One region of the Saccharophagus degradans 2-40 genome, then DNA from elsewhere that is predicted to be linked to it. Evidence: predicted binding sites of a transcription regulator. Region 1 holds the regulator's gene; each other region holds the start of a gene.

Region 1 (10,393 bases):
TGGCTTTGCCTACAGGTCTTAGCCAATAGGCCTTTGCCAATACGCCTGCACACCACCAGACGATGGCGCAATAGCAATAAAACTGGCATGCTACAAGCAATTGCTTTTTAATGAGTAAAAGGCCTAACTTAGGCTACACATTACCCATACAAAAAACGCCCATGCCAACCCAAAAACCTAATACTAAACACACCACCACAAGCATAATTGCAGCCGTTAGCTTGGCCCTAAGTTTATGTATTACCCCCTATGCTAACGCCGCTAAACAGCTTGCATTTGAGGTGCTCAAAACCCTGCCTCATAACTCCACCACTTTTACACAGGGCTTACTGGTAGCTGGCGACCAACTAATCGAAAGTAGCGGCCTTTACGGCAAATCATTTATTGCCAGCTACAACAAAGAAACGGGCGAACAAACCTACAAAATCCCCCTACCCAAACGGGTATTTGCAGAAGGCTTAACACGTATAAACGACACGCTGTACTTGTTAACATGGAAAGAAAATAAACTACTGCGCTTCAATGCAACGACCCGTGAAGCTTTAACCCCACTTAGTTACGAAGGCGAAGGCTGGGGCCTCACCCATACAGACAACTTATTTTTAATGACCGACGGCAGTGAGCATTTATACCTGCGCAGCCAGAAGGACTTTCGCGTACTTAAAAAAGTAAAAGTACACGACCAAAATAAAATCTACCGATTTTTAAACGAACTAGAGTATGCACAAGGGCATTTATGGCTTAATGTGTGGCAAACTAATCAAATATTGCGTGTTAACTATCACACAGGTGAAGTGACCGGAATTTTAGACCTCACTTCGTTACAAAAGCAAAACGGTGGCAACCCTAAGCAAGCCGTATTAAACGGTATTGCCTACGACCCCGAACACAATGCCTACTGGGTAACAGGCAAATATTGGCCCAAACGCTACTTAATAAAAATTTCCACACCCGTCACACAATAAATACCTAAAGTTATACATCATTATCTCTATGCGGATAGAAGCGACAAGCGCATTCCGCTAGAATGACACGAATCGAAAGCAAACAATATTTGAGTATTTATGCACCAAGATTTTACTGTCACAGAGAAAAACGGCATTCAGTTTATTTCCATCCAGAATGACAACTGCAAAGCCGAGGTTTGCCTATTTGGCGGGCATATTACCGAATGGCAGCCAGAGGGCCACGCACCTGTACTTTGGATGAGCGAAACATCGGCACTGGATGGCAGCGCCGCGATTCGCGGTGGCATACCCGTGTGCTGGCCTTGGTTTGGGCCTGTAGAGAACAAGGGCCGCCACGGCCTTGTACGCACAATGAATTGGACGCTAGAAGACGCGAAGGAAGAATCGGACCTCACCGTACTCAAACTAAGCTGTGACATAGGTAAAGACAAAGCCCTAGCTTGGAGCCACCCGCAAATAATAGAGCAAACACTTATTTTCGGCAGCCGCTTAACTCAAACCTGCAAAGTGGTTAATCCATTTAATGCACCGGTAAATTTCGCCTACGCCCTGCATAACTACTTTCAAATAGGCAGCTTAAATCACCTATCCGTGCCTGAACTTACCGGCCAACCTTACTACTGCAAAATAAACGATCTAGAAAATCAGTGCGATACTACAGAGCCGGATTACAACGGCCCCATTGATCGCGTTTATCAGTGCGATGGCCCAGCCAGCATTACCGATAGCATTATGCAACGCCGCATATCTGTTACTAAACACGGCAGTGCTAACTGGGTTTTGTGGAACCCTGGCACCTTGGCGGCAGACATTGACGACATTCATACAGACGGCGAAAAAAGCTATTTGTGCCTAGAAGCAGCAAGCACCTCTGATATAGAGGTTGCCGCCAATAGCAGCATGGAATTTGGCCAAACAATAGCCGTTACAGCATTAGACTAATCAACCGCAAAGCAGGCAATACTCACAGTATGGATAATAAGCGCCCAGCAGTATTAACAACTATGTTGGGCCAATCCACGCCTTGGTTCACCATCGCGTGCTGCATGCTTTTAGTTGTTTGCTATTTTTACCCTCCTATATTCGACCTTTTCTATTTCGAGAGAAACCTAGTAAATGATGGCGAAGTTTGGCGACTTCTCACCTCTCAATTAGTTCACCTCGATAACCAGCACCTACTTTATAACTGCGGTGCCATGCTTGTTTTGGGGCTTATTGTTGAAGAAGAACATCGTATAGATGCAATAGTAATGCTCACCATAGGGCTCGTTGTGGTTGGCGCCTGCCTGCCGTTTAGCCAGCTAGATCGCTATGCAGGATTAAGCGGGGCCATTAACGCTTTGGTACCCCCTGCCATCTGGCTAGTATGGGCAAGATCAAAAAGTATTATTCCTATTGCTATCGCCCTTCTTTATTTTGGTAGGCTCGCGTGGGAATTTACTCAGGACACATCGCTACTAAGTGCAGATTTAACCTGGCCAAGCTATACACCCGCACACTTACAAGGGCTAGCTGCTGGCTTAGGGTGGATGCTAATTCGCGCCAAACCCGTTTTACTCGCTTACCGCAGCCAAACAACACAGGAAGCAAGCAATGAAGCAAGCTAAGGATTACAAACGCATTGTTGTACTTACCGGCGCTGGGGTATCGGCCGAATCCGGGCTTAAAACATTTCGCGACAATAACGGCCTGTGGGAAAACCACAGAGTGGAAGATGTAGCCACCCCCGAGGCCTATGCCCGCAACCCAGAGCTTGTGCAAAAGTTTTACAATGCTAGACGCTCTCAATTACTTACAGCCGCACAACCCAACAAAGCACACACAGCATTGGGGGAATTCGAACAACACTTCAGTGGCGAATTTTTACTGGTTACCCAAAACGTAGATAACCTGCATGAGCTAGGTGGCAGTAAAAATTTAATTCATATGCACGGTGAGCTGCTAAAAGCGCGCTGCCCTGTGAGCGAAAAGGTAAGCGATTGCACCAAAGACCTAACCGATCAATCCCTGTGCGAGTGCTGCACACCGCCAAATTTATTGCGACCGCATATAGTATGGTTTGGTGAAATGCCGTTAGCCATGGATACTATCGAACAGGCCCTGTGTGAATGTGACCTATTTGTATCTATTGGTACGTCTGGCAATGTTTACCCAGCAGCAGGGTTTGTAGAGCTAGCTGCCAGCTACGGCGCAACCACGGTAGAATTAAATTTGGATGCCAGTGCAAATAGCCGAGCGTTTGACACAAGCCTACAGGGGCCGGCAAGTGAATTGGTGCCGCTGTTTTTTGCCTGCTCGTAGTACTTTTTCAGGCCGCGCATAGCGCTAGCTGGCAATATACTTATCGTATACGCCGTAAATAAGTAACGCCCATAATACGGTCATGGTAAATAGTTCTATTTTGGTTTTGGTTGGCTTTTCTTTAGCTACAGGTTCTGCCGCTTTTAGGTTGCGAACTTGTCGAGAAGCACACGCAGGGCAAGCCCCATGCGTAGACGCCTTTTTGAATTTATGACCGCACTCACCGCACTGATAACTCATATTCCCCCTCTGCTCTAACTAAAGTGTAGAAGCCACCTAAAAGCTTCTCAAGTAGGCTTAACCTTCAACGCTTACGTTTGATTCGAATCAATACCGCTTGCATGGGCTTACGATAAAGTAGCCACATGGAAAAAAACTCGCCCCCACCTAACAATGGCTCTTCCACCGTGGAAATTAGCCGCGCGCGCGCAGCTGAACGCTGTGCGGTAACTATTGTTATAGACTCCAATCATATTCGGCCCCTTTACGAGCAATCTTGCGACACCGCGTTTCTTTTGCAACGCGAGCTTGAAGTTTGGGCCACAGCGCTCAACCACCCAACACTCACCGAGTTCACGCTACACAACCCTACGCGCTTTTTGCGGGCACACGAAGTTACCGCACTCATACGCACATTAGCAAAGCTATACAATATACAGCCTATCGAAAAGCGGCTACACACTGTTAACTGCGATTTAACGGACCTTAATTGCAACTGGCTGGGGCTGTTCAAAGGTTTAGGCTTCAACCGCTGCTTAGTTGAGATAGCGCTTTCAGACTTAGAAAACACTCCAATTGTGATGCAAAAGCTGGCAAAAATTAAAGAATTCGGTTTTGCTCAACTGGGGTTAGTTGTATACCCTGCACCGGCATTGCCAGATCTAAAAACCGCGATTACCCCACTACTTAAAACCTTTAATCAGCTGCACATTTTTTTGGGTCACACATCACACAATGCGCTCGACACCAACTTCGAGTTAGAACCCGACGAAGACTCGCACATTTCCATTAACGTGGGCCCGGGAGTAGACGCATTCGTCTATTCCGAGCACAGATACAAGCTCCACAATATCTCACTTTATACTCAAGCCTTGCTTAACCATAAGCTACCAATTAGTACACCAATCACTCTACCGCCGAGGCCAATTAACTAGGCAAAGAAGCCTTTGACATTAGCCATTAGTATCCATATCCTTGCTCGCAATCTAGCAATCAAATACCTGCCGTACTCTGGACCGAATTATGTCCCAATCCGAACCTACATCATGTCACCACGCCCCTCAGGTGAACTGTGGTGACTGCCGTTTATCGGCTATATGCTTACCCATAAGCCTCGCGTTGGATGACATTGCTAAATTAGACGACATAGTTCAGCGCGGCCGCCCTTTGCAAAAAGGCCAACCACTTTACGAAGCAGGCGAAGACTTTAAAGCTGTTTACGCATTAAGATCTGGCGCAGTAAAAACCTCTACTATCAGTAGGGATGGCGAGGAGCAAATTACTGGCTTCTACTTGCCGGGCGAAATTTTGGGGTTAGATGGCCTAGCAACGAATGTACATTCCAATACCGCAATGGCATTAGAAACCTCAGCGATTTGTGAAATACCCTTTTCGCAACTCGAAGACCTGAGCATGAAGCTTCCCAATTTGCAGCGTCGCTTCTTTCAACTTATGAGTAAAGAAATTAGCCACGAGCAGCAGCTCATTACCCTGCTAAGTAAAAAAAATGCCGACGAGCGCATTGCGTCCTTATTAGTTAGTATATCTACAAGAAACCACCATCGGGGCTTATCAAGCACCGAGTTTTATTTACCCATGTCACGCTCAGATATGGGCAACTACTTAGGCTTAACCATAGAAACCGTAAGCCGTGTAATGAGCAGACTTCACAAACAAGAAGTAATAGCTCTTGATAAAAAACACGTGGTTATCAATCAAATGGATAAGCTGCGCGCTATCGCCTCAACGGCAGATTAATTTTTCGCGCAAAACTTCACCCAATTTTTGAGTTCTATTGCGAATGAATGATAAATATTTAGCCGTTATCAATAAAATTGACGCGGCAAATGCACAAGACCCCAATCAAGAAACTGCAAATGGCGAGCCTATTGCCAAAGAACTTTTGTACTCTCAAAGAATGACAGAAGTACTTAATAGCTTTGCCCCGCAAGCGTCCGAGCACCTACAAATTGCCGCTCGCGCACAACATATAGAGCGCTGGAAATCACCGCGTAGCGATTACCCCGAAGGTCGCACAGGTTACAAACAATGGCGCGCAGAGCTTGGGCTTTTTCATGCAAAGCGCACTGGCGAGCTTATGCTGGAAGCCGGCTACAATGAAGAAGATATCAGTCGCGTTAAATATCTTGTGCAGAAGCGAGGCCTGCGCAGAGACCCAGAAACTCAAACTCTGGAAGACGTTATATGCCTCGTATTCGTACTTTATTATTTAGATGATTTTGCTCGTAAGCACGATGAAGCAAAACTGATCGATATTATTCAAAAAACATGGGCAAAAATGTCTGATGCAGGTCATCAAGCCGCCCTTGCAGCAACTCTCCCAGATCATTTGGCCACACTTATCAAGAAAGCGCTTAGCGAATAATATTCCATGTTTGCAGTAATTAAACACATTCACGTATGGCTCGTGCTATTAAGTATTGGCGGGTTTGCCGTTAGATTTCTTTGGCTAATGGGAAACTCTTCCAAACTTCAATTGCGTGCAGTAAAAATTGCACCACATGTTATTGATACCCTTTTACTTGTTACCGGTGTAACCCTTGCGGTAATGCTTCGCTACTCGCCATTTGACTATTCTTGGTTTTCAATCAAATTACTTTTGGTTATTACCTATATTGGCTTAGGTATCACTGCCTTCAAAATCCCCCATAAACACCTGCGCGCAATTTTTGGAATTAGTGCCCTCTTAACTGCTTGCGCAATTATTATATTGGCCACCAGTAAGCCGTTTTAATTCCTCTCGGCAAGAATGCAGCCCCGTTATACATTCTTATATAACTTTTCACTATTTAAAAAGTAAAAGACCTTTAAAACTCGTCTAGACACAAGGAACTATGTCACGTTTTACTTGACATTTTAGTTGGTGACGCTTTTAATGGATTTAACGGCTGTACATTCATTCTTATAACAAATAGTTACTGGCGGACCCCTTCTATGAAAAATCTGGCTGCACTATTAACTTTAGTTGCATCATTTATTATCTCGAACGCGTACGGATGCGATGAGAAGTGCCAGAAGGAAAAGGCAGAACAAGCGAACAACGTTAAATTCCCAGGCTACGTAACATGGAGCTATTGCGATGATATTCGCATGGAATTTATGACCACTACCCTAGGTAGCGTGGGCAACTATGTAGAAAACAACTTTGATATGCGCTACAAAGGCGGGCTAAGAAACACCCGCAACTTTTTAGCCGAGCGCAAAGAATGGCTACAAGAGTGCGACCAATACCTACAAATGACAGGTAAAGGCCACATTTTCGAAACCGAAAAAACCACCAAGCAAATCTATGCAGCTATAGATAAGCTAACCAAAGAATTTGATGATCTACTCGCAGGTATTACTTACTCAGCAGAAAGCGGCCAAGATTCAGGCACCATTTTATTAGAAAAATACCAAACTCTGTTTAAAACAGTAGATAATCACAAAACCTTAATGCACTTAAAAGGCAAGTATGTTGTAAGGTAGTGTTTTGGCAAGTAAAGCTAAGCACGAGCTCATAATTTGGCGCTGCTGCTTTATTAACACCCATAAAAAACCGCCCTAGATGGCGGTTTTTTTATGGGTAACGAAACGGCAAAAGCACCAGCATCAACTACAGGCTGCCCACGTTTTTCATATGCTCTTCCCTAGCCTTGCTCACAATAGCCTTCATGCCACAGCGCAACAACCGCGCCTCCTCCACTGCCGTTAAACCGGTTGGAAAATTTGTGGGAATTAACCCCATCGGCTGTCGCGGGTTGCCCTCTACGGTAATTCTACAACCCGTCTCATGAAACGCCGACTTTGATTTAAGGTCTACTTTCCAAGCATCGAAATCCATCTTCAAACTCCATTGTGCGGAACACTCAACATCCGTGTTTTAGGGTGCTAACCAAGTTTTATCGGTAAATCAGGCCCGCTTACTCCCACTCAATCGTAGCAGGTGGTTTACTTGATACATCGTAAGTAACCCGAGACACGCCTGAAATCTCGTTAATAATTCTGTTTGATACCTTTTCTAACAGCTCATAAGGTAAGTGGGCCCAGCGGGCTGTCATAAAGTCGATAGTCTCAACGGCACGCAACGCAATAACCCACGCATAACGACGCGCATCACCAACCACACCTACAGACTTAACCGGCACAAACACAGCAAAAGCCTGGCTGGTTTTATGGTACCAACCCGCCGCGTGCAGCTCTTCTAAAAAGATAGCATCCGCTTCACGCAGTATTTCAGCATACTCTTTTTTCACTTCGCCTAAAATACGTACACCCAAACCCGGACCCGGGAAAGGATGACGGTAAACCATATCGTACGGCAACCCTAATTCTAAGCCTATTTTGCGCACTTCGTCTTTAAATAATTCACGCAACGGCTCTACAAGCTCAAACTGCATATCCTCTGGTAAGCCACCTACGTTGTGGTGGGACTTAATAACGTGCGCCTTGCCTGTTTTAGAAGCGGCAGACTCGATTACATCTGGGTAGATAGTACCTTGCGCCAACCATTTAACATCTTTTAGCTTACTCGCTTCTTGGTCGAAAATATCGATAAACGTATTACCGATAATTTTGCGTTTTTTCTCTGGGTCACTTTCGCCAGCAAGGTTGCCAAGGAACAGGTCTGCAGCATCGGCGCGAATCACTTTAACGCCCATGTTTTTTGCAAACATGTCCATCACTTGATCGCCTTCGTTTTTACGCAATAGGCCGTTATCAACAAATACACAGGTTAACTTATCGCCAATAGCCTTGTGCAATAGCGCGGCCACTACAGAAGAATCCACCCCGCCAGACAAACCCAGCAATACTTTGTCGTCACCAACCTGAGCGCGCACACGCCCGATTGCATCTTCAACGATATTTGCCGCTGTCCACAAGGCTTCGCAACCACATAGCTCTAATGCAAAATGTTCAAAAATGCGCTTACCCTGCAATGTATGGGTAACTTCAGGGTGAAACTGAACGCCATAAAACTTTTTCTCTTCCCACGCCATACCGGCAATTGGGCAAGAAGGCGTAGATGCCATAAGCGTGAACTGCTCGGGCATAGCAACCACTTTATCGCCGTGGCTCATCCACACGTCTAAAAGCGCAGCGCCGCCATCATCTACATGATCTTTAATATCTTTTATAAGCGCGCATTCGTTTTCAATTTTAACTTGCGCGTAACCAAATTCTTGCACGTTAGACGACTCAACTTTACCGCCCAACTGCTCGGCCATAGTTTGCATGCCGTAACAAATACCCAAAACAGGGATACCCAACTCAAACACTAACTGCGGTGCTCGGGGTGAAAAGCCTGCAGTTACCGACTCTGGGCCACCAGCCAAGATAATGCCCTTAGGGGCGAACTCTTTTATTTCTTCGTCCGAAACGTCCCAGGCTCGGATTTCAGAATACACCCCCACCTCGCGCACGCGACGCGCAATAAGCTGAGTGTACTGGGAGCCAAAATCAAGAATAAGGATACGCTGAGAATGAATATCGGTATTGGGCATTGTGTTCTCTGATTGCAAAAAAATAGGGGGAAAGCAAAAACCGGGCATATAGCCCGGCTTTTTATTTAACGGCCAGAAACAGGATAGTTTGGCGCTTCTTTAGTAATACTTACATCGTGTACGTGGCTCTCACCCATACCCGCTGAAGTGACACGCACAAACTGAGGTTTGGTGCGCATTTCTTCCATGGTGACAGAACCGGTGTAACCCATTGCTGCACGCAAGCCACCCATTAATTGGTGCACAATAGCGTTCAACGGGCCTTTGTAAGGTACGCGACCTTCGATACCCTCTGGCACTAATTTTTCCATGCCTTGGCTGGAATCTTGGAAGTAGCGATCCGACGAACCTTGGGTTTTAGCCATGGCGCCCAAAGACCCCATTCCGCGGTAGCTTTTGTAAGTACGGCCTTGATACAACTCCACTTCGCCTGGCGCTTCTTCGGTACCCGCAAACATAGACCCCATCATTACGCAGTCTGCACCGGCGACAATGGCTTTGGCCACATCACCAGAGAAGCGCACACCGCCGTCGGCAATCACCGGTACGCCAGTGTCTTTTAATGCGTCTACAACATTTGCAATTGCAGAAATTTGCGGCACCCCTACACCCGTTACAATACGGGTGGTACATATAGAGCCAGGACCAATACCTACTTTAACGCCATCGGCACCGGCTTCCACAAGCGCTTTTGCCGCGTCAGCTGTAGCAATATTGCCACCAATCACCTGAACTTGCGGGTGATCTTTCTTAATTTTGGTTACGCGATTTAATACGTTTTGTGAGTGACCGTGAGCGGTATCTACCACTAGCACATCTACACCCGCCGCAACCAATGCTGCTACGCGATCATCTGTGTCTGGGCTTGTGCCCACAGACGCACCTACTCGCAAACTGCCATCAGCATCTTTACAGGCATTTGGGTAGGTTTCGGCTTTATTTATGTCTTTAACGGTAATTAGGCCGCACAATTTAAACTTATCGTTAACAACCAGCACTTTTTCTATGCGGTGCTTATGTAACAGCGCGCGCACTTCATCTGCTGCGGTGCCTTCTAGCACAGTCACCAATTTTTCTTTCGGTGTCATTATGCTGGCTACAGTTGCATCTAAGTTGGTTTCGAAACGCACATCTCGACCGGTAACAATACCCACCAAATCGCCGTTATCTAAAACCGGCACACCAGAAATATTGTGCTGACGGGTAAGGGCAATAAGGTCTTTAATCGAGCAGCTAGAATCGATAGTGATGGGGTTTTTAACCACACCAGCTTCAAATTTCTTAACGGCACGCACTTGTTCCGCTTGTTTTTCGATGGTCATGCTTTTATGAATAATACCAATACCGCCCTCTTGCGCTAATGCAATAGCTAAACGGGCCTCGGTAACGGTATCCATAGCA
Region 2 (10,393 bases), 1.2 Mb from region 1:
CCGCACGATAAAGAGCACACTAAACCCTACGAAACTGCCTTAAAACTTATGCTCGCCCCCGGTGCAGTGCAAATTTATTACGGCGATGAATTGGCGAGAAACCTTATTGTAGAAGGTGCCGTAGGGGATGCTACGTGGCGATCCTTTATGAACTGGCAAGATATAGCCACTGTCGAAACTCAGCTGTTGTTACAGCACTGGCAAAAGTTGGGCACTTTTCGCAAGCACCATATGGCAGTAGGTGCCGGCATCCATAAAATACGCAGTAATAAGCCCTATATATTTAGTCGCGTATTGCACGATGCTACACACGCAGATAAGGTGCTAGTAGGAATAGAGTTGAACAAGGGTGAAAAAGTGCTGCCAACTTATTCAATATTTAATAACGGCGATGTGGTAAAAGACTATTACTCAAATACTTTGGTTACCGTAGAGGGTGGTAAAGTCGTTTTGAATACGCCTTATGAAATTGTATTGTTAGGCGAATATCACGCTATAAATTAAGAGATCAAAAATTTATTAAATTAATATTTTGTCGGCAGGTTAGTTTGCATGGCGCTTTTCTAGTTGCATGGTGCTTGCAGTAGCGCTGTGTTAGCTGCGTAAATCGCTTGAGGTATACGCAGTCTGCCAATAATTTAGCTTCGCATAAACAGCACGCTATCCTCTAGATAAGTATGATCGGTCAAGTCAAGATAAAGCATTTCTAATTGCTCATACAAGTCAAGCCAGTAGTGGCTAGCCTTAGCCGGTGGTGAGAATGTTTTGGTTAGGGCTTTTATGGAATGGATGGCCGTGAGGTGATCTTCGTGGTCGTGTTGTGCATTTTTTATTTGCTCGTCATAATTTGTGCGTGGCGAGTTTATAAAATGTGGGAATACTGTGCGTTCTTCCTTTAGCATATGAATATCTAGGTCGCTATATATTTTCTTTAAGGCTTTAGTTATGCCTGTTGGGCAATCCGGTTCGCCAAAGTGGATGGCTTCTACTTTACGGGCTAGATCGATTAGCGTTGCTATTTGTTGGCGGTGGACATCATGATAGTTGCGGATTATATAGCGTACTAAATCTTTATTGGATATCGCTGACCAATCTCTTTCTGCCATAGCTCGTCTATACAAGAATTCGCACCGAGGTATGCAATCTTGTTTATTAACTTTTTGCAGCGCGCTTAATAGTTGAGTGTCGTCTTGCATTTCAATGCCCAGCGAAGTTAAGTATTGCTTTGCACTGGGCGCTATAGCTAGAAATTCTGATAGGGTACTATGTAGTATGTCCATTATAAGCCTCTGCCTATTGTGAACGGTTGGAGCTATGGGAGCGTTAATAATACTCGGTTAGCAATAAATATTATTGAGGTAAATCAATACCAAACGAAAGAAGTTGGGTGGGGGTTATAAAAGGGTAGACCGTTATTACTTTTTGGGCGAGCTCTTGTCGGCTGTCTTCTTAGAGACGCCAGTTAACCACTAGTGAGTTCAAATAATAACAGTGTGTATGATGATTTTCAGGGTGGCCGGTCTCTATAAGTACGGTAATAAACCAAAGGGCATACCACCATTTATTGCCATCTATCTTGTCTTTTTACGTCGTTGCTAAATGTAGATGAAAAAGCTTTCATCTTTGCTTTGAGTAGTTTTTTACGGCCATCTGTAGATCGAGTGTAAATAAGCTCTGAAAGGCTAACGTTTTTGCACCACGCTTTGTAAAAAATAGTAGCGGTTTCCTTTCTTGTGGTAAATATAACCGGCACTGCGTGGTAGTCATCTCTTCGCATTCCCATAAACGTCCCTTCACGTAAAACTATATATCTAGGGTTGTCTATGGGCGCTAGAATTTCTGCTAAGCAATCAGCAAATAACGACGATTCGTAAAATGTGCTGCCTGCTAATGAAAGGTAATAGCTTCCATCTTCGATAGTTGCTACTCGAACGTCTAACTCTCGAAAAGGTGTTTCGATAAAGCCCGCTCGGCTTAGGGCTTCGGTAAGGGCAATACCTATTTGCTTAAGTGCGCCATCGGTAGGTAAATAGCGAATAAGTATTTTAATCACGGCAATCGTTTTGGGTAGTTTATACAGTAACACGCCAGTTACTGCCGCCAATATAAAGTAGGGAAAAAGCCCGCGTGCCATGGGAGCAGCATAGACAGAATAAATACCTGCAATAACCATAAAGCCAATAAGCTGAGTGAACAAATATTTTAGCGAGTAGCGCAGCATATAACCGCGAATACGTGGCGACTTTTCTGTTTTAACAGAGGGTATAACACGTGCGTTAGCATTAAGGGTTAACGCTTTTTGCCAGCGTTTGGCGATACTGTGTATCTTGTTGTACCTGTTACGCATTTGGAAGTTGTTTAGCGCTATTGGCGTGCTGTTGGTGAGTTTAAAGTCTGATTCAATTGCAGTAGCGTGCATGCGTTCGAATCCACTTTCGATGGTTTGCTTTTTTTCAGATAGGCCTACAAACGTATCAAAACGTTTTTTAAGATTATGGTAGTCGCTCCAGCCGCCAAAACTGTCTGGGTCTATGGCTACTAGGTGCCATATAGAGCTAACTTTATCGCTATTTTGGCGGTCTATACGTATTGCTCGGCCACGCATTTGATTGGTTGGCATAAATGAACCAATCGAGCTGGCGAGTATTAACGAATTAACGACAGGGGCATCCCAGCCTTCTCCTAGTAGTGCACGTGTGCCAACTAACACTTTTATTTTTCCTTCGATTAACAATGCAGTAAACGCACCGGTTAAGCGGTTTAACGGGCCAGTTACTTTTTGGTACTGTTGCTTGTTGCCCATTGGCTCGGTTTTAAAGTTTCCGCTACCTAAATGATTCAGTAGTGCATCTAATTTACTGGTTGGCACTATGCAAAGCCTGCCGGTAAGTAACGCAATTTGGTCAGCAATGGGAGAGGAGGAAGTTAGTGTTTTAAAAATTGGCCAAGCGCCAAGATTAAGTGCGCCGGTGTCCATGCCCGATGTAAGCGCTTCGTCACGAATATAATCGGTTAAAATTACTTGCCGCAGTGCATCGCCACGCTTGCTGTATTCGAGCTTATGAATATCTAGGCAGGCATCTATTTTGGTTGCACTTAGTGATAAAGACCGTTCCATTCTGCGAGAATGCTCAAACGACAATTCTGTTTTATACAGTAGCTCCGCCGCGCGCAGTTGTTTTTTAAGCGCTTCAATGAATTTTTTGTTTGATTCATTGTGTTCAAATGTTTTAGAAAAAAGCACAGCTTCCACTAATGTTTGCCACCACTTTTTTCCCAACTCGGGTATGTCTTGCTGTGTGAGGTCGAGCAGTTGCATAAGTGGTTTGTTGGGCGGTAGTGCTTTTGCTTTTATAAAGCTTAGTAATGCAATTGCTATTTTCGGCTCTTTGATTACCCAGTCTTCTATATTGTTACTGTTTAGCCAAGGGTGGGCCAATACAACCTGTTCAAACTCAGCGCTTGCGAAGAGTGTTTTGCAGGTTGAGGATACGCGTTGGTCGTACTCTTTTATTTGTTTACTGAATTCTACTGTAGCATTACATGCCCATATGTAATCTTGATGAGGGCAGAGCGTACCTGCTTTTACTAATTCCGGTATCGAAATCTCTTCGTCGATTGGCCCGCACAATTGCTCGTAGCGGCTCCATTCATTGCGCTCAGAATCGTAGGGTGGTGTGGCGGTAAGCGATACAAGGGTAATATTGGGCAAGTGATTGCACACTTTTTCAAGTGCTCGCCACCACTCTGCGCGTAGGTGGTGCGCTTCGTCTAATATAAGTACTTGAATATTATACTGCTCGAGAATACTAATAAAATTATTGAGTTCTGCGTCTTTTAGTCCTTTATCTAGCTCCAACTCTTCTGCTTCATCTGCATCTTGGGTTGTATCCTGTTGATTCAGTTCTTGTGCAAATTGCGAATGTAACGCTTGGTAAGTGATAGATGTAAGCGTTTTGGGTGTTAATAATGTGTTGCTAACCCAATTTAGCTTATTAATGTCGTCCAGCTGGCAAAAGTCCGTTAGGCGATCTAACCATTGGTCGCGTATTACGCGGGTGGGTGATAGCACAATTGCGGGTTTACCGAGTAACCTAAATACTTCTAGCCCCAGGGTTGTTTTTCCTGCGCCAGGTGCAGCAACAATATGCAGGCGTTTGTCGTTTAGATGTTGGTGTACGGCATCGAGTACGCGCTTTTGGTAGGGGCGCCAGCTGTGGCGAAATTCCATTTCATTAAAGGGGGACATAAAAATTCTCGTTATTGCCTATTACGCTATATGTTTTTATTTAGGGCATTAAATTTATGTGCATTATTAACGCGTTTAGGCTGCGTAACAAGCTGCTACCTGCGCTGGGAACTAACCCATTATAGCTATGGTCAATACTGCTACATAGCCGCATAGTGCATGCTACGAGCTAAACAACTATTTGAATGGTGCGTGTGCAAATTGACAAGATTGGGAATAAGCCAGTATGAGCAATAGGAATAAACTTAACAGTAAAATCGGCCAACTATGGAAGCAAAATCGCGGTTTTGTATTGTTTTTAGGGTTGATGCTGGTATTTAGAAGTGCCTTCGCCGATTGGAACTCAGTGCCCACTGGGTCGATGAAGCCTACTATTGTTGAGGGTGACCGTATTCTTGTAAACAAAATGGCTTACGATCTGCGAGTACCATTCACTCATATATCTCTTTTACATTTAGCCGACCCAGAGCGCGGCGATATTATTATTTTCGATTCTGTAGCGTCCGATACTCGTTTAGTTAAGCGTGTAATTGGTTTGCCCGGTGACGTGGTAGCCCTAAGTGATAACGTATTGTTTATTAACGGCAAGCCGCTTAATTACAGTGATGGAGCGGTTGCAGGTGCCGTAAACGCTCATGCGCCAAAACAGGCCTATGAGTTAGATAAAACAGAAGATTTAGTAGGAATTAAACATAGCGTGCGAGTGAACAAGCAAGGTTCGCATTTGTCTACCTTTGATGCGGTAGTGGTGCCCGACGGGCATTACTTGGCTATGGGAGACAACAGAGATAACAGCGCAGATTCGCGCGTTATTGGCTTTGTACCCCGCTCAGAAATAGTCGGTCGCACGCGCAGTGTGGTTTTATCGTTTAACTACGAAAACTTTTACATTCCAAGAAAAGACCGTTTTTTACATACCTTGTAAGTACGACTGCTTTATAAATTTATTGATTGGTTAAATGGTTATAAATTTTTGTTGTAGCCCCTCCTCACGCTGTTTTTTGTTACTTGTTAGCTAGCATAGTAATAATCTTAGTTTGCTTTACAACAAACTTTGATTGCGTTTAACTGTGCCGCCTTGGAATAAGTCTATAGATTATATTCATAGCGTTGGCGCATGAATAATAATGCTTATTTAGCTGATAATTACTATACACGGTGAAGCATGACGGATAATAAGAAAAACTGGTTAACCACCACAACGGGCATCATTACAAGTGTAACCACCGCGATAGCCGCCATTACTGCTTTAGTAGCAACTGTGGCGAATTTACCTATTTGGTCAGCGGAAGACGCGAGTGAACAGGTGCAAGAGCACTTACAGGCTAGCGATATAACAAACGGGGTATGGGTATCGAATAATTACTACCAAAAAGAGGCTGCAGATTTCCAGTTCGACCTGTTTGGTAAAACGCTGGTGGGAACCTATAACAACGAAAAAGAAGACGCTAAAATTATTAATGGTGCGATTACCCATAATTTAGATAAGCATACAATGATAGTTAACGCTTACTGGGTAGAAAATAAATCAAATAGAGCCTGCGATACAACCAAAGATGGCAGTAAATATTGGGGGCAATTAAGATTAGAGTTTACCTCTGCTAGTGCATTTGTCGGCCGTTGGGGGTATTGTGACGATGCGCCAGATAGAAGCTTTACTGGTGCGAAATCATCTTAAGTGCTTGATAATAAATAAAAATACTTTTGTGGTGCCTGCTAATACAAGTTTGTTTTAGCTTGCATGCTGCACCGCAAAACAATAGGTGTAAGTGGTTTACCAATGGAACTAACAATTGAAGTTGACGATTTATCGCGGCCTGCGATTGCAGAATTACTATCCGATCACATGCGTGAAATGTGGGAGGTATCTAACCCAGAAAGCTGCCATACACTGGCGTTAGATAAGTTGCGCGCACCAGAAGTCACATTTTGGAGTGTATGGAGCGGCGATGAGTTGGTTGGTTGCGGTGCAATTAAAAGACTGAATGACACACACCTAGAGCTTAAATCTATGCGTACCAAGCCGCAGTACCAAGGTAAGGGAGTGGGTGCGCAGTTGTTGCGGCATATAATTGCCTATGCCGAGGATGAAGGTTATACACGTATTAGTTTAGAAACAGGCTCTTCATCGTGGTTTGATAGAGCGTGTAACCTGTATGAGAAATTTGGTTTCACCTATTGCGAGCCTTTCGGTGATTATACGTTAGACCCTAACAGTTTATTTATGACACGTACTCTACCCTAGAACTATGTTGGCAAGTGCACCCAATATTTTTATCTATTATTTAGACCGTCTCGCGTTTATTTTACAAAAAATAGACGTAATGGCTGGCGACGAGACATTGCAAGCGCGTTTAACCGACGACATGCTGCCGCTAATAAATCATGTGCGGGCCTGTGCCAATTTTAGCCTTCGCGGGTGCTGTCCGCTAATAGGGCAGCCGGCAGTTAGTTTCGAAAACGAAATAAATAGTTTTGATGGTTTGCAGCAACAAATAGAGCAAACTATTGCGTATCTCAACTCGCTAGTTATTACCGAAGCGAATTTGCCTAAAAGTGTGCAGGATAAAGCCGGCTTCGCAACGGTTACGCTCGGGCCTTACGAGTACCTTTTCCAATATATCTTCCCTAATTTTTATTTTCACCTGAATATGGTTTACGCCATTGCTCGCCAACAAGGTGTGCCGCTAAGTAAGCAAGACTACGATGCATACCATAAATACCCCACGGGGTTTTCTTTCGAACGCTAACTTTTGCTTCGCTTTTGTGGCGGCATAAGCCCGTTCTTGTCACATAAAATAAATAATCTAGTCATGGTTGCGTCATGAGTTTTACCTAGTATTCATCTTTTTTTAAGACGAATAGGAGAAGTCATGAAACGATTGAAGTTGACAGCGGCAATATTGTCTTCCCTTGCTTTGGCGGCCTGTGGTGGCGACGGTAAGGATGGTGCAAATGGAACCGATGGCGCTAACGGCGCAGCCGGAGACAATGGTGTAAACAGCCTAATAGCGCAGGTGGTACTAGAGGCCGGCCACGGCGAGTGTCCTTTAGGTGGCGTGGCTATTCACTCTGGTTTAGATGTTGATGCCAGCGGTATGTTGGATGAGTCCGAAATTACAGAAACCAACTATGTGTGTAATAACGACGCTTTCGAACTACAGCTATTGCATTTTGCTGATGTAGACGGCGGACGAGATATTATAAATAACGCGGTGCGATTTTCTGCGCTGGTTAAAAGCTTTAAAAACGATTACGCCAACACCTTGCTATTAAGCTCTGGTGATAACTGGATTCCAGGGCCGGAATACAATGTGGCAAGTGATAACGCGCTGCGACCTGTATTGGGCGTAACCGGTACTGGCCGTGCGCATGTTGCTTATTTGAATGCATTGGGCGTGCAGGCGTCGGTATTTGGTAATCACGAATTCGATTTAGGCACCGGCGAAGTGGCCGCATTACTTTCTGCCGAAGCAAGTGGCGATAACGCATGGGCTGGTGCTCGCTTTCCTTATCTTTCAGCGAATATTGATTTTTCTACCGATGCAAATTTGGCACCGCTTGTGGGTGCGAATGGCGCACCGGCCGCTGCACTAAAAAATAAAATTGCAGCGAGTACTGTAATTACCGTAGGCGGTCAGCGCGTTGGTGTGGTAGGGGCGACCACGTCTACATTACATAGTATTTCTTCACCGGGCGATGTCACTATAGCTCCAGCTGACAGCGCGGATATAAATGCGCTAGCGGCTTCTATTCAGGCCAGTGTGGATGAGTTAACTGCAACAGGTATTAACAAAGTGATTGTATTGGCGCACATGCAGCAAATTGCTATAGAGCGCGAATTGGCAACACTGCTAAGTGATGTAGATATTATTGTTGCCGGTGGTTCAAACACGTTATTGGCGGATACCAACGATAGATTGCGCGGTGGTGATACTGCTGTAGATACTTACCCCTTAGTTTTTGATAGTGCAGCTGACGAGCCTACACTAGTGGTGAATACCGATGGCGATTACACTTACCTTGGTCGCTTGGTGGTTAGCTTCGATAGTAACGGCGTAATTATTCCTAGCTTGATGGATGATGCTATAAATGGAGTATACGCAGCAGATGAAACAGGCCTAATTGAAAATGGTTTAGGTGTAAGTGACGCGATTGCAGAAGTAAAAGCCATTTCTGATACGTTAACGTCGGCGCTAGCTGCACGCGCAGGTAATGTATTTGGCTCTACCTCGGTGTACTTAAATGGTGAGCGCAGTGCGGTACGTAGCGAAGAAACCAACTTTGGCAGCCTTACTGCTCAGGCTAACTTGGAGTACGCACAATTAACCGATGCGAGCGTTGCTGTTTCAATTAAAAATGGCGGTGGTATTCGTGCATCTATTGGCTACTGCAGTGTGCCACCCGGTGCAACCGGCGATGATGCGGTAGTGTGTAATGCCCCTGCTGGTATCGAAGGCATAAATAACCCAGGTGAAGTGTCGCAATTAGATTTAGAAATTGCGTTACGTTTTAATAATTCACTGTCACTTGTTACCCTTACCGGTGAGCAATTAAAACAAGTATTAGAGCACGGTGTAGCGGCAAGTAGCGATGGCGCAACCCCTGGTCAATTCCCACAGGTTGCTGGTATCCGCTTTAGTTTTGACACTGCACAAACGGCTCAAACGGTAGATGATTCTGTGTCGCCACCTGCGGTGAGCACGGCGGGTTCGCGTATTCGCAACCTTGTAGTGTTAGATAGCAATGGTGCTCAGGCCGATGGCAGTGAAGTTGTAGTGGTAGAAAACGGTGTACTTAACCCTACAGCCGCTTCGCAAACTTTTAGAGTGGTTACGTTAGGCTTCTTGGCTGGCGGCGGAGATCGCTACCCATTCCCATCGGGTGCGGGTGCTAATATTGTGGATCTTGAAGCCGAAGGTGTGCAAACAGGCAATACAGTTTTTGCTGACGATGGCACCGAGCAAGATGCGCTAGCAGAATATATGTTCACTCATTACCCAGCCGACGATAGCGATGCAACGCCAAGCTTTAGTGTGGAGGATGTAAGTGCCGAGCAGGATGTGGTTATTCAAAACTTAAGTAAGGTTGCAGCAGATACTGTACTAAGTGCAGATTAATTTAGCCGTAAGGCAATAAAGGAATGGTAAGTGAGGGCGCATTTTGCGCCCTTTTTTTATTAACGTTATTCCGCGCAGGCAGGCAGCACTAGTTTAAATACGCTGCCCTTACCTAGCTCGCTTTCAACTTCAATGTCGCCCGCATGTTGCTTGGCTACCAGTGCCGCAAAATATAACCCAAGGCCTGCACCGTGTTCTTTGTTGCCGCTTTTACCACGGCTAAAGCGCTCGAAAATGGTTTTTAAATCTTTGTTGTTTATGCCAATGCCGTTATCTTGTACCGCAATTTCAAACTGGTTACCTGCTTGCGCCAAGTTCAGCTGAATAAAACTATTTTTAGGGCTGTATTTAATTGCGTTGGTAATAATATTGGTTAGGGCGCGTTCTAGTAGCGTGTGATCGCCCATTACCCAAGCATCTACGTCCGCTTTTTGCGTTTGAATACTCACGTTTTTAGCTCGGGCCAACGCCAGTGCGTTTTTGTGGGCGCCGTCAAAAATAGCGTGCAGGTCGCAAAAGTGGAATTGTGATTCCTTGAGTGTTTGCGCGCGGCTAAGCTGTAAAAAGTCTTCTGCGTAGCTTAGGTTTTGTCGTACTAAGGTTTCTATTGTGGTAAACGCTTGATGCTCGGCAAAATTAGCTTCGGCGCAATTGGTTTTGTGACGTTCAATAACCGCCAATACCGAAAGCATAGGGGCGCGTAAGTCGTGCGAGAGAAAATTAAGGGCTTCCATTTTGGCTTTTTCTGCTGCGCGCACTTCGGTAATGTTGGTGAAGGTAATGATGATGGTATCTTCAAAGTCCCCGTATATATTTTCTGTGCGCGCTTGGAAGAATAAATCTACATTGGTATTGGTGTTTGCCGCTTGGCCAGAAATGGATTTTCTATCGGCATAGAGCGAAGCAATAAGCGGGCGCCACTGATTGCTGTCTTTTAGGCTAAGTTGACCGATGGCATCCATTAAGTTGGTGTTGCTGTCTACGGTTCGGCCTGTCATAGCGCTAAAGGCGTCGTTTGCGAACA
Region 3 (10,393 bases), 2.5 Mb from region 1:
AATGGTGTTGGGGTTTAATACCTCGGCACCGGTCATAATGGTTTGTAAGTGTGGCCAGTTATTTTTGTCGAAATTTGGCAGCGCGGCCAGCATGGTAAGTGTTGAGCCCACGGCGCAAAAGTGAGTTATTTTCTGGTTGGTTATTAAGCCTATAAATCTAAACGGTAAAGGTACAGTAGGTCCTAGCCAAACGGAGGCGCCCATGTAAAGGGGCAAAAGTAAATCTGCGATAGAGACATCAAAATACAGTGCAGATGTATTCATGCAGCGCGATTGTTGATTAACCCCCATGTAGGTGTTAACTGCTTGGAAAAATGCCAACATAGCGCGATGGCTAATGCGTACGCCGTTAGGTACACCTGTAGACCCAGAAGTATAAAGTATATAGGCGTCGTGCTCTGCATTACCTTCAAGCGAGGTTAAGTGCGCTTGTGCGTTGTCAGTAAAAGCATCAATACTCGCGTCAATATTTATAGTGCACAGGGTATTAAACCAATCAGCGGTATGGTTGCTGCAAATAATCGCTTTGGGTTCGCTGTCATCTACAATGCTTTGCAAGCGCTGCTTGGGCGCATCTGGGTCTGCTGGAATATACGCAGCACCCAGCGAGAGCACAGCTATAATAGCGCATACTGCAGTTGTGCTTTTGGGTAAAAGAAGTACTACGCGGTCGCCGCTAGTCACGCCGTTGCTTTGCAAACGTGCCGCGAGAGAGCCTGCTTGATGCGCTAATTCTTTATAGGTTATCGCTTGGGTGCCGTCGTCTACAGCCAGTTTTTCTGGCTGTACTGCGGCCCAGTGAATAATGCGTTGGGCCAGTGTTTGCATGGTTACGCTACTCGCTTTTGAATAAGTTGTGTTAAAGATCCAAATGAAGCCAGGCCGTCAATATCTTCTGCTTCTTGGCCAAACCCAAACCCAAAATCTTCGCTGATGCGCACGCTTAGTGAAACGGCATCCATGCTGGTAAGGTGGTATTTATTAATAAAATCGTCGTTTGCATTTAAGCTAACGTCGTTACTTGCAATACGCTTAACGTCGGCAATAATCGCGCATAGCTTTTCTTCAATTTGTGTGATGGTTAAATTGGTCATTGTATTTCCTTGTGATGATTATGTTGGGGTGAAATTGGCTAACAGCTAGGCTGGTACTGTTGGTGTATTGTGTAGGCTGTTGTTGGTATTTGCTTGCGCGCAATAGTCTTCTAGTAGTAGTCGCATTTCGTTTACTACTTCTTTTACGTGCTCGCCGGCAAGTATGGGGTGTGGGTACACCAGCGAAACTGTTTGGACGTTATTAAATGCGTAGCAGTGCGCAACAATAGAGAAGTTGCCTGCCACGCGATTTGCGAGCATTGTGTAATCCGTCAGTAATACACTTGGGTGGGGCGAGCGGATATTTATATCGCCCATATTGGTAATGCCTACCCCTTGTGCAAAAGAATGTAGCGTTGCTATTTGTTTGGTGCCGGCATCTACTTGGTTAATATCTATCGGGCTCTTGGTTAGGCAGGTTGTCATTATTTTGTGCATCAATGCGCGGTCGTATTTAATGGCAAGCTGCGTTACATCCAGTTCACTACCTTCAATTAAATTCGATGCAATAGACATATAACAACCAAGCGGGTTGAAATAGCTGGGTTGCGAATCTTGCAAAAACCGTAGGCTAACGGCTGTACCGAAAGGGAAAGGTGTTTGAATAAATTGTGTTTTTTGCATGGCTATACACATAGCGGCCGACACAATAGAGTGGAATTTAATATTGTCTTTCGCTAGCTGTGTATTTAGCTTACCCATAAAAACAGTGTCTAGCTTTAGTTGTTGCCAGTGGGTGCTTCTGCTTTCTAATGGGCACGCTGTATCAAAATCTCTAGCGATGGTGTGTTCTGTTTTGGGGGCAAAGGTTTGTTCCCTTAGTAGTGCATCAACTGCTAGCGGTAAATCTACTTCTGTATCGTCGAAGTAATGGATGCCTGTAATTTTACTGGCAATAAAATCGAAGAAAGATTGCGCAATGTGGTGCATGCCATTCGCGTCAATTATTGCGTGATGTGCAGAAAATATAAGCGTATAGCTTGCTTGGTCCTTTAACTTAACCAAACTTATTTTCCACAGGCTAATACTGGCTTCTATTTTGTCATCTAAGGCGAGACGTACAATCTTGTCCTTCTCTTGAATGGTATTAACCTCAATATAGTTAACGTCTATTCGGTTTAAATCGGCATCGCGGTAAAAGTATAGTTCGTTTTCTTCACGCTTTATTGTGCAGCGCAGGGGAACATACTTTTTGTAAAGCGCGTTCACAGCTTCGTAAAAAGTAGACGCATCTATGTCGGCTTCGAAATCGATGGTTTGTGTGCCCTGAGTTGAGCCATTTAAGTTTCCATGAAATAGCGCCATGCGAGTTTCAATCGAACCAAGGGCTCGAATTACAGTGTTTGATTTGTTGCTTACGGACATAAATTCCTGCCTGACAAGATGTCTACGTGGTGTTTGTATTTAGAAAATAATTTCATTTCCTACTTTTCGATCATGTTAGCGTGAGCGTGGATAGCGTGTAAATTTTTGGCTTGTGTCAAATGTGACAGGTTAGAAAGGCTAGGTGGCTTGAGTACTATGCGTGGCGTTAACGTATAGCCGCTATTTTTACTGCAACTGGTGGCTGTATATATTGCCAAGCGGGTTGATTGCTTGGTTTCAATGTCGCAGGCTAATTTAGGTTGTATTCAAGTGGAAAGTACTCATAACAAGTGGGCAGTAGCGCTATCGGTTTCGATGGGCGGAGTTATGTCATCGCTCGACACTTTTATCCTTTATGTGGCTACGCCAAACCTTCGCGGAGTATTTTCAGCCACTGTGGCTGAGGTTAGCTGGGTAAGCACCAGCTACGCGATCGCATCTATGATGTGCATGTTTTTATCTGGCTGGTTTGTAGATCGCCTAGGTAGTAAGCGGGTATACCAAGCGGGTTTGGTGTTGTTTGTTATCGGCTCAGCGCTGTGTGCTATGGCGACGTCTCTGGAGCAATTAATTTTATATCGCGTTATTCAAGGTTTGGGAGCAGGTATTCTTCTGCCGGTGGAAGGCGTGATTTTGCGCAGAACCTTCCCGCCGGTGCAGCACGGCCTGGTTATGGGGCTTTACGGTACGTCCATTATGTGTGGCCCAGCATTTGGCCCCATGTTGGGCGGTATTCTTATCGATCAGTTCAGCTGGCACTTTATATTTATCGTGAATATTCCTATTGGCATTATCAGCTTTGTAATGGTTAGGCATTATTTGATCGATGATCCAATCGGTGCAGACACCCCTAAGCGCACATTCGATGCCCCAGGTATTTTATGGCTGCTATTTGGCGTTGTGGGTACCGTGTGGTTGCTTGAGCGTGGCGATCGCACCTACTGGTTTGAAGATACTCAAAATGTAGTACTACTTGTGGTTGCACTCGCTTCTTGGGCAATGCTTTGTGCCCACTCCCTTACCATCAAGCAACCTCTTCTAGACCTCAAAGTGCTGAAGCATAAAACCTTTACTGCGGCGAACAGCTTGAACTTTCTCGCTGCTTTCATGATTACTGGCACGCTGTTCGTTTTGCCTATTTACATGCAAGAGCTGCTAGGTTTTTCGCCAACACAAGCGGGCACCACCATGGCGCCGCGAGCGTTGGTAATGATGTTGGCTTTTCCCCTTGTGGGGTGGCTATTTAATCGTGTTCCCATGCGCCTGCTTATTACAACTGGGTTGGTATTAGGGATTGGTAGTGGGGTGATGATGGCCGGCTTTACTTTCGAAACCGGTTGGCACGATATGATTTTGCCGCAAATCATTCAGGGCTTAGGGGCAGCCTTTATTTTGGGGCCGGTTACCACTGCTGCGCTTATCAGTATTCCCAAGGCAACCATGCCAGCTGCTGCTGCTTTGGAATCTACCACCCGCTTATTGGGCAGCACACTTGGTATTGCGGTGTTTGCCAGCTTGATAACCCATTACGAGCTGCGCACATGGGAGCTGCTTCGCCACAACGTGACTTTATCTAGCACTGTTTTATATAAGCGCTTTGGTGGTGTTGTTGAGTTTTATTACTCTGAAACAAGTAGCCAGTTGCACGCGCTGGAAAAAGCTTACCGCGCACTAAATGGTAGGGTAACCGAGCAAGTGCTCTCGATAACCTATATGAACTTATTTCAACTTATAACAGTAGGATTTATAGCGATGCTAATTATCTCTGCTTTTATTTCACTTAAAAAACAGCAGCAAGTTGCTTAATTGATTTGTTAGTCACTAGGATATGAGACTTATGAAATATTTGAATCCATTACTTTCCGATCATCGTTATCAAGTTGGGCTTGTTATCTTTGTTGTGGTTCTCACTATTAGTTCGTGGAGCTACGCTACGCGCAATGTTGAGTCCACCGATAATGCAACGGTGCAATGCGATCTTATTGATGTGGTATCTGAAGTAAACGGTGTAATAGATACTATTACTTTTACCGATGATCAGTGGATAGAAAAAACGGGTTTGGCTGTAAAAATAGAAGATAGCTTATTTGTTTCCGAGCTAAAGCGGTCTGAGGCCGCATTAGCTATCGAGCAGGCAAGCTACATTGATGCTCAAAACAACCTTAAAACCATAATGGTTGAGTTGGATACCAATATAGAAAGGGCTAAATCTTCAAAGCAATCGGCACAGTCTATTGTTGATTCTATGGATTCCTCCATCGAGGAGGCGCGTCAGGAGTTAATCGCGTCTAAAAAAGATATGACCTTCTTGGAAGAAAACTTCAATCAAATAAGTCGGCTATATAAGCAGCAAATGGTATCTGAGACAGATTACAAAAACGCCAAGCGCCAGTTTGAATCCAAGCAGGCCATGCACTCATCTATAGAATCTAAAATAAACCGTTTAACAAGTTTGCGTGACGTAGAAACAAATAACGTATATTTAGCGAACAAAAATTTAGAAGCGTTGGAGACAACTAAAGATAGCCAGCTAAAAAGTGCAAAAGCCAAAGTAGATACCGCCTTGGCCCGTGTGAATGTGGCGCAAGCTGAATACGATTTGGCGGCTCTTAATTTAAAGCGAACCAATATTCTGGCAAAAAGGTCGGGTTTTATTACTAATCGACGAATATCTAGTGGTGACTACATTGAGATAGGGCAGCCTATTGCGAGTATTGTTTCCTGCCAAGATAATCCCTGGATACAGGCAAACTTTAAAGAAACGCAGGTAGGTAAAATGCAAAAAGGGCAAAAGGTTGAATTTACGATAGATACCTACCCAGAAATAGTATTCGAGGGGTATTTAGAGAGTATATCTAGTGGTAGTGGTTCCACATTTAGTGTTTTACCGCCAGAAAACGCCACAGGAAATTTCACCAAGGTGGTAAAAAGAATGCCGGTAAAAATATCAATTGCAGAAGACAAGGGCGCAATATTTAGAATAGGAGCCTCTGCGAATGTAAAAGTATTTACCCGCTGATATAAGCAGTATTATGTTTTTTCAAAGAGCGCTTTAGCGCTCTTTTTTTTCCAAAAAATAACGTCCATATTAAAAAACAACTACCACAAACAAAAATAATAACAACCTCATGCCTGCAAATAATTGATTATACGCCCTGTAACATATGCCAACTTATATACGCTAATAAAAATGCTTATTCTTGCTTTACTGAATATATACATTCAAAAGTCACTTAACGAGTAGAGCAATCATTATGTTTAGATTATTGGGTAACAGAGAAGTCCCAGCGGTGGGTTTAGGCTGCATGGGTATGAGCGAATTTTACGGCGCGGCGGACGAAGCAACCTCATTACAAACATTGAATGAAGCCTTCAACCTAGGTTACCGACATTTCGATACAGCAGACATGTACGGGTTCGGCCACAACGAAACATTGGTTGGCAAGTTTATAAACCAAGAAAATATTAACCGTGAAGAGCTATTTATCAGTACTAAGGGCGGTATTGTTAGAGATGTGAATGATAAATATAACGTATCGGTTAACAGCACCGAACAATACATTCGCGCTGCATGTGAAGCATCTTTAAAGCGATTGAATACTGAATATATTGACCTTTACTACCTACACCGCTTGGACCCAGCAATAGAGTTGGAAGAAAGCATTGGCACGCTTAAAGCGCTTGTAAAAGAAGGAAAGATTAAAAATATTGGCCTGTGTGAAGTGTCGGAAGATCAACTTGCAAAAGCACATCAAATTCACCCTGTGGCTGCAGTGCAAAGTGAATTATCGCTTTGGTCGCGTGATTCCGAGCTAGGTGTATTGCCTCTTTGTGTTGAGCTTGGTGTGGCATTCGTAGCATTTAGTCCCTTAGGGCGCGGCTTTTTAAGCGGTAGCATAGATAAAAGCTTTATGGCGGGCGTAAGTGACGACCTAGATTTTAGAAAGCGCTTGCCTCGTTTTAGCGAAGACAATATTGATTCCAATATGCAGTTGGTGGAAAAGCTAAAAGGCGTTGCCGAGCGATTGCAGGCGCCAGTATCGCAAGTGGCGCTGGCGTGGGTTCTAGCTAAAGCACCTAACGTTCATATTATCCCTGGTTCCAAAACCCCCAAGTACTTACAAAATAATTTTGACTCAAGATTACTTTCGTTAGAACCGAACGTAGTCGAAGAGCTTAATACTATTTTCTCGCCAGATGCTGTTGTCGGCTCGCGCTACCCGCAAAAAATACTTGAAAAGTCATCCGCCTAATACTGCCTAAAAAGTATCGTTAGATTAAACCTAAATATTTATTAAATTTACATTATTCATCTTTAAGGAGAGATCATGAACATTGAAGAATTATCACCATCGTTGGTTGACAGCTTAGACCCAAGTGTAGAAATCAATATTACCTTGGAAGACAGTCAAACGCTTTCGCATGCCATTATGCAATTGCTAGATAGACCTAACCCTTTTGATTCATTGCAAAATAATCCAGCAGAAAAAGAGCATTTAGACCAGCTTCTTAAGGTAGTGGTAGAGCGCTTCGAAGGCCCTGCCAACCCAGATATGGCTTTCGAGCTGCACAAGTCACTAAACACTATTTACGATTATCAAATTAACGCGTTTGCAAAAGCGCCGCAGTATGACCCCACGTTAATGGAAGTGATGGCTAAGCTCGAATCGGCATGGTTAGCGTTTGAGAAAAAACGTATGCCACAAGAAGATATTCCTACAGAGCCTAAAGCCTTTAGTAAGTGGTTGAAGCAGTATGTGCTTAAGCACCCTTCCTCAAATCATCCTCTGTTTCAGTACCTTGCCGACGAAAGTAAAAAAGAAGAAATGTCTTACTTCTTTTCGCAAGAGGTAACGATTGACCCGCGTTTCGACGACTTGATCGCATTGATGCAAGTGGGTATTAAAACCCCCGGTATCAAAATGGAGTTGGCAAGTAACTTTTGGGATGAAATGGGTAACGGCGTTCCAGAGGATGTACACACAGAATTGTTCTCTCGATTGTACAGCGAGCTAGATATTTATCGTGACGGAGAAACGTTTGCAGATGTACTCGAGCGTGCTTCGTGGCAGGCGTTGGCTTGTGGTAATACATTGCTTTATTCCGTACTACACCGCAAGAACTTAAATATTGGCTTGGGTGCATTGGGTACCGTAGAAATTATCTCGCCCTTCCGATTTTCTCACTTAGTACGCGGTTTCAAACGTTTAGGTTTATCCGATGAAGCGTCAGAGTATCACCAAACTCACATTTCTATTGATGCGCGCCACGGTAATGGCTGGTTGACGAACGCAATACGCCCGACAGTTGCGCAATCGGTAGAAGCGCGCGAGGAAGTATTCTTCGGTTCTATGTTACGTATGAATACATCTATGGACTATTGCGAGCATATGGCCAAAACCTTTGCTCTTGATATTAACTAATAGGCGCATTTATTGACGCGTTTACCAATTGATCTGGTATAGGAACACACAAATATGAATGCGAACTACTATGTAATTGTTGGGGATGATTACGCTAAGTTTTCTCAACAACCAAATGTATTTACCGTTTCTGAGTTGTATAAAGAAATGGTAGACGATAAAACCTGGCCGGGAGAAAACGCGAGTTTTATATTTGGCCAAGGTATTGGCTATACAGACAGAGAATTTATTGAAACTTCCTTGAAAAATAGAAGCGTAGATAAAGTGTATTCTTTCTCTCCGGTTGCTACGTTGGCGGATACCCATAAGCACGCGGAAGAAAATGTGCTTATTACCGAACCGCGACGTTTAGGTAAGCTTAATTATGCGTTCGATTTAAGTTTAACCGACAAAATAGATAGATTGTCCGACCACGTAACCGGCCAACATGTAGGTGCAATGTTGCTAATGGAAGCTGCGCGTCAGGCAACAATTGCAGTATTAGAATACGAATACTGTCGCAATTCTAGCGAGTCTTTTGGCTTGGTGTTAGATCGGTTTGATTCACGCTTCGACGGCTACTTGTTTCCGCTCCCTGCTTCACTTAACACGGTTATTAAAGAGCTAAAGGTATCGGCCAAAAGTATCACTGTGGTGGTAACTTCTACCGTCATTCAGTGCGGAGTGGATATTGGCAGCATTAGCTTAGATGTAACCCTGTGTAACTCGCGCTTGCTAAACAAAATAGAAAGTAAAAAATCGCAAACAGCTGTGAAAGAGCTTTGTCGCAGAGTAGATGAAGCGCTAGAGCAGCGGCTCGATATTGCTTAGGTGGTGTAGCTATGAATGTTCAGCGCAAGGTGTTAATTGTTGGTGCCGGTCCTACGGGGTTAACGTTGGCTAACGATCTGGCTCGCCGAGGAGTAGCGTTTGATATTGTCGACAGAAAAGCTGGGCCTACTTCCGATAGTAAAGGCCTTGCCCTGAACGTAAGTAGTCAGTACGGGCTGAAGCTTATTGGCGTCCGTACCCCAGTTGGCGAGCGGGGCATGTCAATCTCGCGTTTAAATTTGCACTGGCAAAATGCGCGCTATAGCTCGGTTAATTTCGCGCATGTACGGGGGGCTATCCAGTCCCTTGTAACCCAGCCGCAAGCGGTTACCGAAACTGAATTGATTAGCGCGCTATTACACGTGGATGTGCGCGTAAAGTGGTGCCACAGAGTTGCAAACATTACAGACACCGCTAGTGGTGTAAGTGTTGAAATCGAATCGCCAGCAGGTGAATTGCAAACGCAGCACTATGATTATGTGGTGGGGTGTGATGGCAAACACAGTGTTGTGCGTAAGCATTTAGATATTGCCTTTGATGGTTTCGACTACGACATGCATTTTACCCTAGGGGATTTCGATATTGATTTCCCATTTGGTAAACACGAAGTGCAATATTTTGTGTACCCCGATACTTTTTTTATTCTTGTGCCAATTGCTAAAGGGCGCTGGCGGGTAGTGGTTAAGTTCTCTGGTGCTGTGCCCGATGAGCCGCCAAGTGTAGAAGATATGAATGCCGTACTGGCTAGATATTTTGGCAAGCGATTTAAGCTGGGGGCCCCAGCTTGGATATCGCGCGCACCATTTTATAACCGGGTTGCGCAAAACATACATAAAAATAGATGCTTTTTAGCGGGCGATGCCGCGCACCTTTTCAGCCCTATAGGCGGTACCGGTATGAATACCGGAATGCAAGATGCCTTTAATCTTGGTTGGAAATTGGCTGCGGTTATTACCGGGCAGTCGGATGCGCAGCTACTCGATACTTATCAATTGGAGCGGTTACCTGCAATTCAGGAGGCAGCAGCTAGCTCTGATACTTCCACCCAGCTAATTTGTAAACCAGATAACACCAGTCGATTAATACAATTAATAGCACCACGTTTTGTAAATCGCACCTTTCTTAAGAAGGTGTTGCCTAGCGCTCACTCGGGGTTAGCTATGCAGTTAACGTTAGATGCAGTGAATGCGACCCATACGGGGGTGGATGTGAGCGAGCAAAACGTATTCGCGGCAGAGGGAAAATTAAATCCAGTCGTGTTGCATGCCACTAATAAGTTAACCCCCTCTAATGGTGACGTGTTCCCGTTAGCTGGGCCGGTATTTATTGTTAATCAGTACGCGTTGAGTAACCCACAGCTACGCCTGCGAGTACAGGCGCTGTTTAGTGCCTTAAACGGTATGAGTGGTGCGCAGGTTTGGTTTGTGAGTGGGGGCAAAAAAGAGGCAGCTGGATCCGCTGTTGTGCAATTGCAAACTAACATGCCGCAACGGTTTTTACGCCTGCCTGCATTTTTAGAGGCAGAGACACCCAGCCCTGAATGGGTGCAGGTGGTTCGTCCAGATGGAATCACCCTCGCGGTTAGAAAGCTGAGCGATGTAAAGGCTATAGGTGAGCAAGTCATAAGCGGTTTGAAAATTAAAAACATAGGTAACCAAACAAAACAGGTGGCAATGTATGAATAAGTATGTCAAAGAAATA

What was found. The regulator FNR, encoded in region 1, switches genes on or off when oxygen is low (the NO sensors DNR and NnrR bind a similar motif). The targets are predictions, from matches to a motif close to TTGATNNNNATCAA.
Region 2: a site for FNR is predicted at 1,354-1,367, ahead of SDE_RS03090 (hemerythrin domain-containing protein). Genes of this name have one in related genera too.
Region 3: a site for FNR is predicted at 2,565-2,578, ahead of SDE_RS18255 (condensation domain-containing protein). Genes of this name have one in related genera too.

The regions. Positions count from the first base shown of each region.
Region 1 covers NC_007912.1:1,883,115-1,893,507, reverse strand. Annotated here, with positions in the region: gene SDE_RS07695 (glutaminyl-peptide cyclotransferase) at 162-965, shown strand; gene SDE_RS07690 (D-hexose-6-phosphate mutarotase) at 1,065-1,910, shown strand; gene rrtA (rhombosortase) at 1,940-2,575, shown strand; gene cobB (Sir2 family NAD+-dependent deacetylase) at 2,562-3,269, shown strand; gene SDE_RS07675 (hypothetical protein) at 3,294-3,509, opposite strand; gene SDE_RS07670 (hypothetical protein) at 3,635-4,423, shown strand; gene fnr (fumarate/nitrate reduction transcriptional regulator Fnr) at 4,512-5,246, shown strand; gene SDE_RS07660 (DUF4202 domain-containing protein) at 5,284-5,874, shown strand; gene SDE_RS07655 (SirB2 family protein) at 5,881-6,243, shown strand; gene SDE_RS07650 (hypothetical protein) at 6,444-6,977, shown strand; gene SDE_RS07645 (hypothetical protein) at 7,105-7,332, opposite strand; gene guaA (glutamine-hydrolyzing GMP synthase) at 7,412-8,992, opposite strand; gene guaB (IMP dehydrogenase) at 9,058-10,393, opposite strand, start outside.
Region 2 covers NC_007912.1:708,710-719,102, forward strand. Annotated here, with positions in the region: gene SDE_RS03085 (alpha-amylase family glycosyl hydrolase) at 1-504, shown strand, start outside; gene SDE_RS03090 (hemerythrin domain-containing protein) at 639-1,280, opposite strand; gene SDE_RS03095 (DEAD/DEAH box helicase family protein) at 1,562-4,249, opposite strand; gene lepB (signal peptidase I) at 4,476-5,174, shown strand; gene SDE_RS03105 (hypothetical protein) at 5,415-5,927, shown strand; gene SDE_RS03110 (GNAT family N-acetyltransferase) at 6,030-6,494, shown strand; gene SDE_RS03115 (DUF1993 domain-containing protein) at 6,499-6,999, shown strand; gene SDE_RS03120 (bifunctional metallophosphatase/5'-nucleotidase) at 7,123-9,369, shown strand; gene SDE_RS03125 (CHASE2 domain-containing protein) at 9,435-10,393, opposite strand, start outside.
Region 3 covers NC_007912.1:4,438,492-4,448,884, reverse strand. Annotated here, with positions in the region: gene SDE_RS18265 (amino acid adenylation domain-containing protein) at 1-828, opposite strand, end outside; gene SDE_RS18260 (acyl carrier protein) at 831-1,094, opposite strand; gene SDE_RS18255 (condensation domain-containing protein) at 1,140-2,459, opposite strand; gene SDE_RS18250 (DHA2 family efflux MFS transporter permease subunit) at 2,730-4,265, shown strand; gene SDE_RS21595 (HlyD family secretion protein) at 4,297-5,478, shown strand; gene SDE_RS18240 (aldo/keto reductase) at 5,714-6,712, shown strand; gene SDE_RS18235 (iron-containing redox enzyme family protein) at 6,788-7,882, shown strand; gene SDE_RS18230 (AfsA-related hotdog domain-containing protein) at 7,937-8,692, shown strand; gene SDE_RS18225 (FAD-dependent oxidoreductase) at 8,704-10,377, shown strand; gene SDE_RS18220 (alpha/beta fold hydrolase) at 10,370-10,393, shown strand, end outside.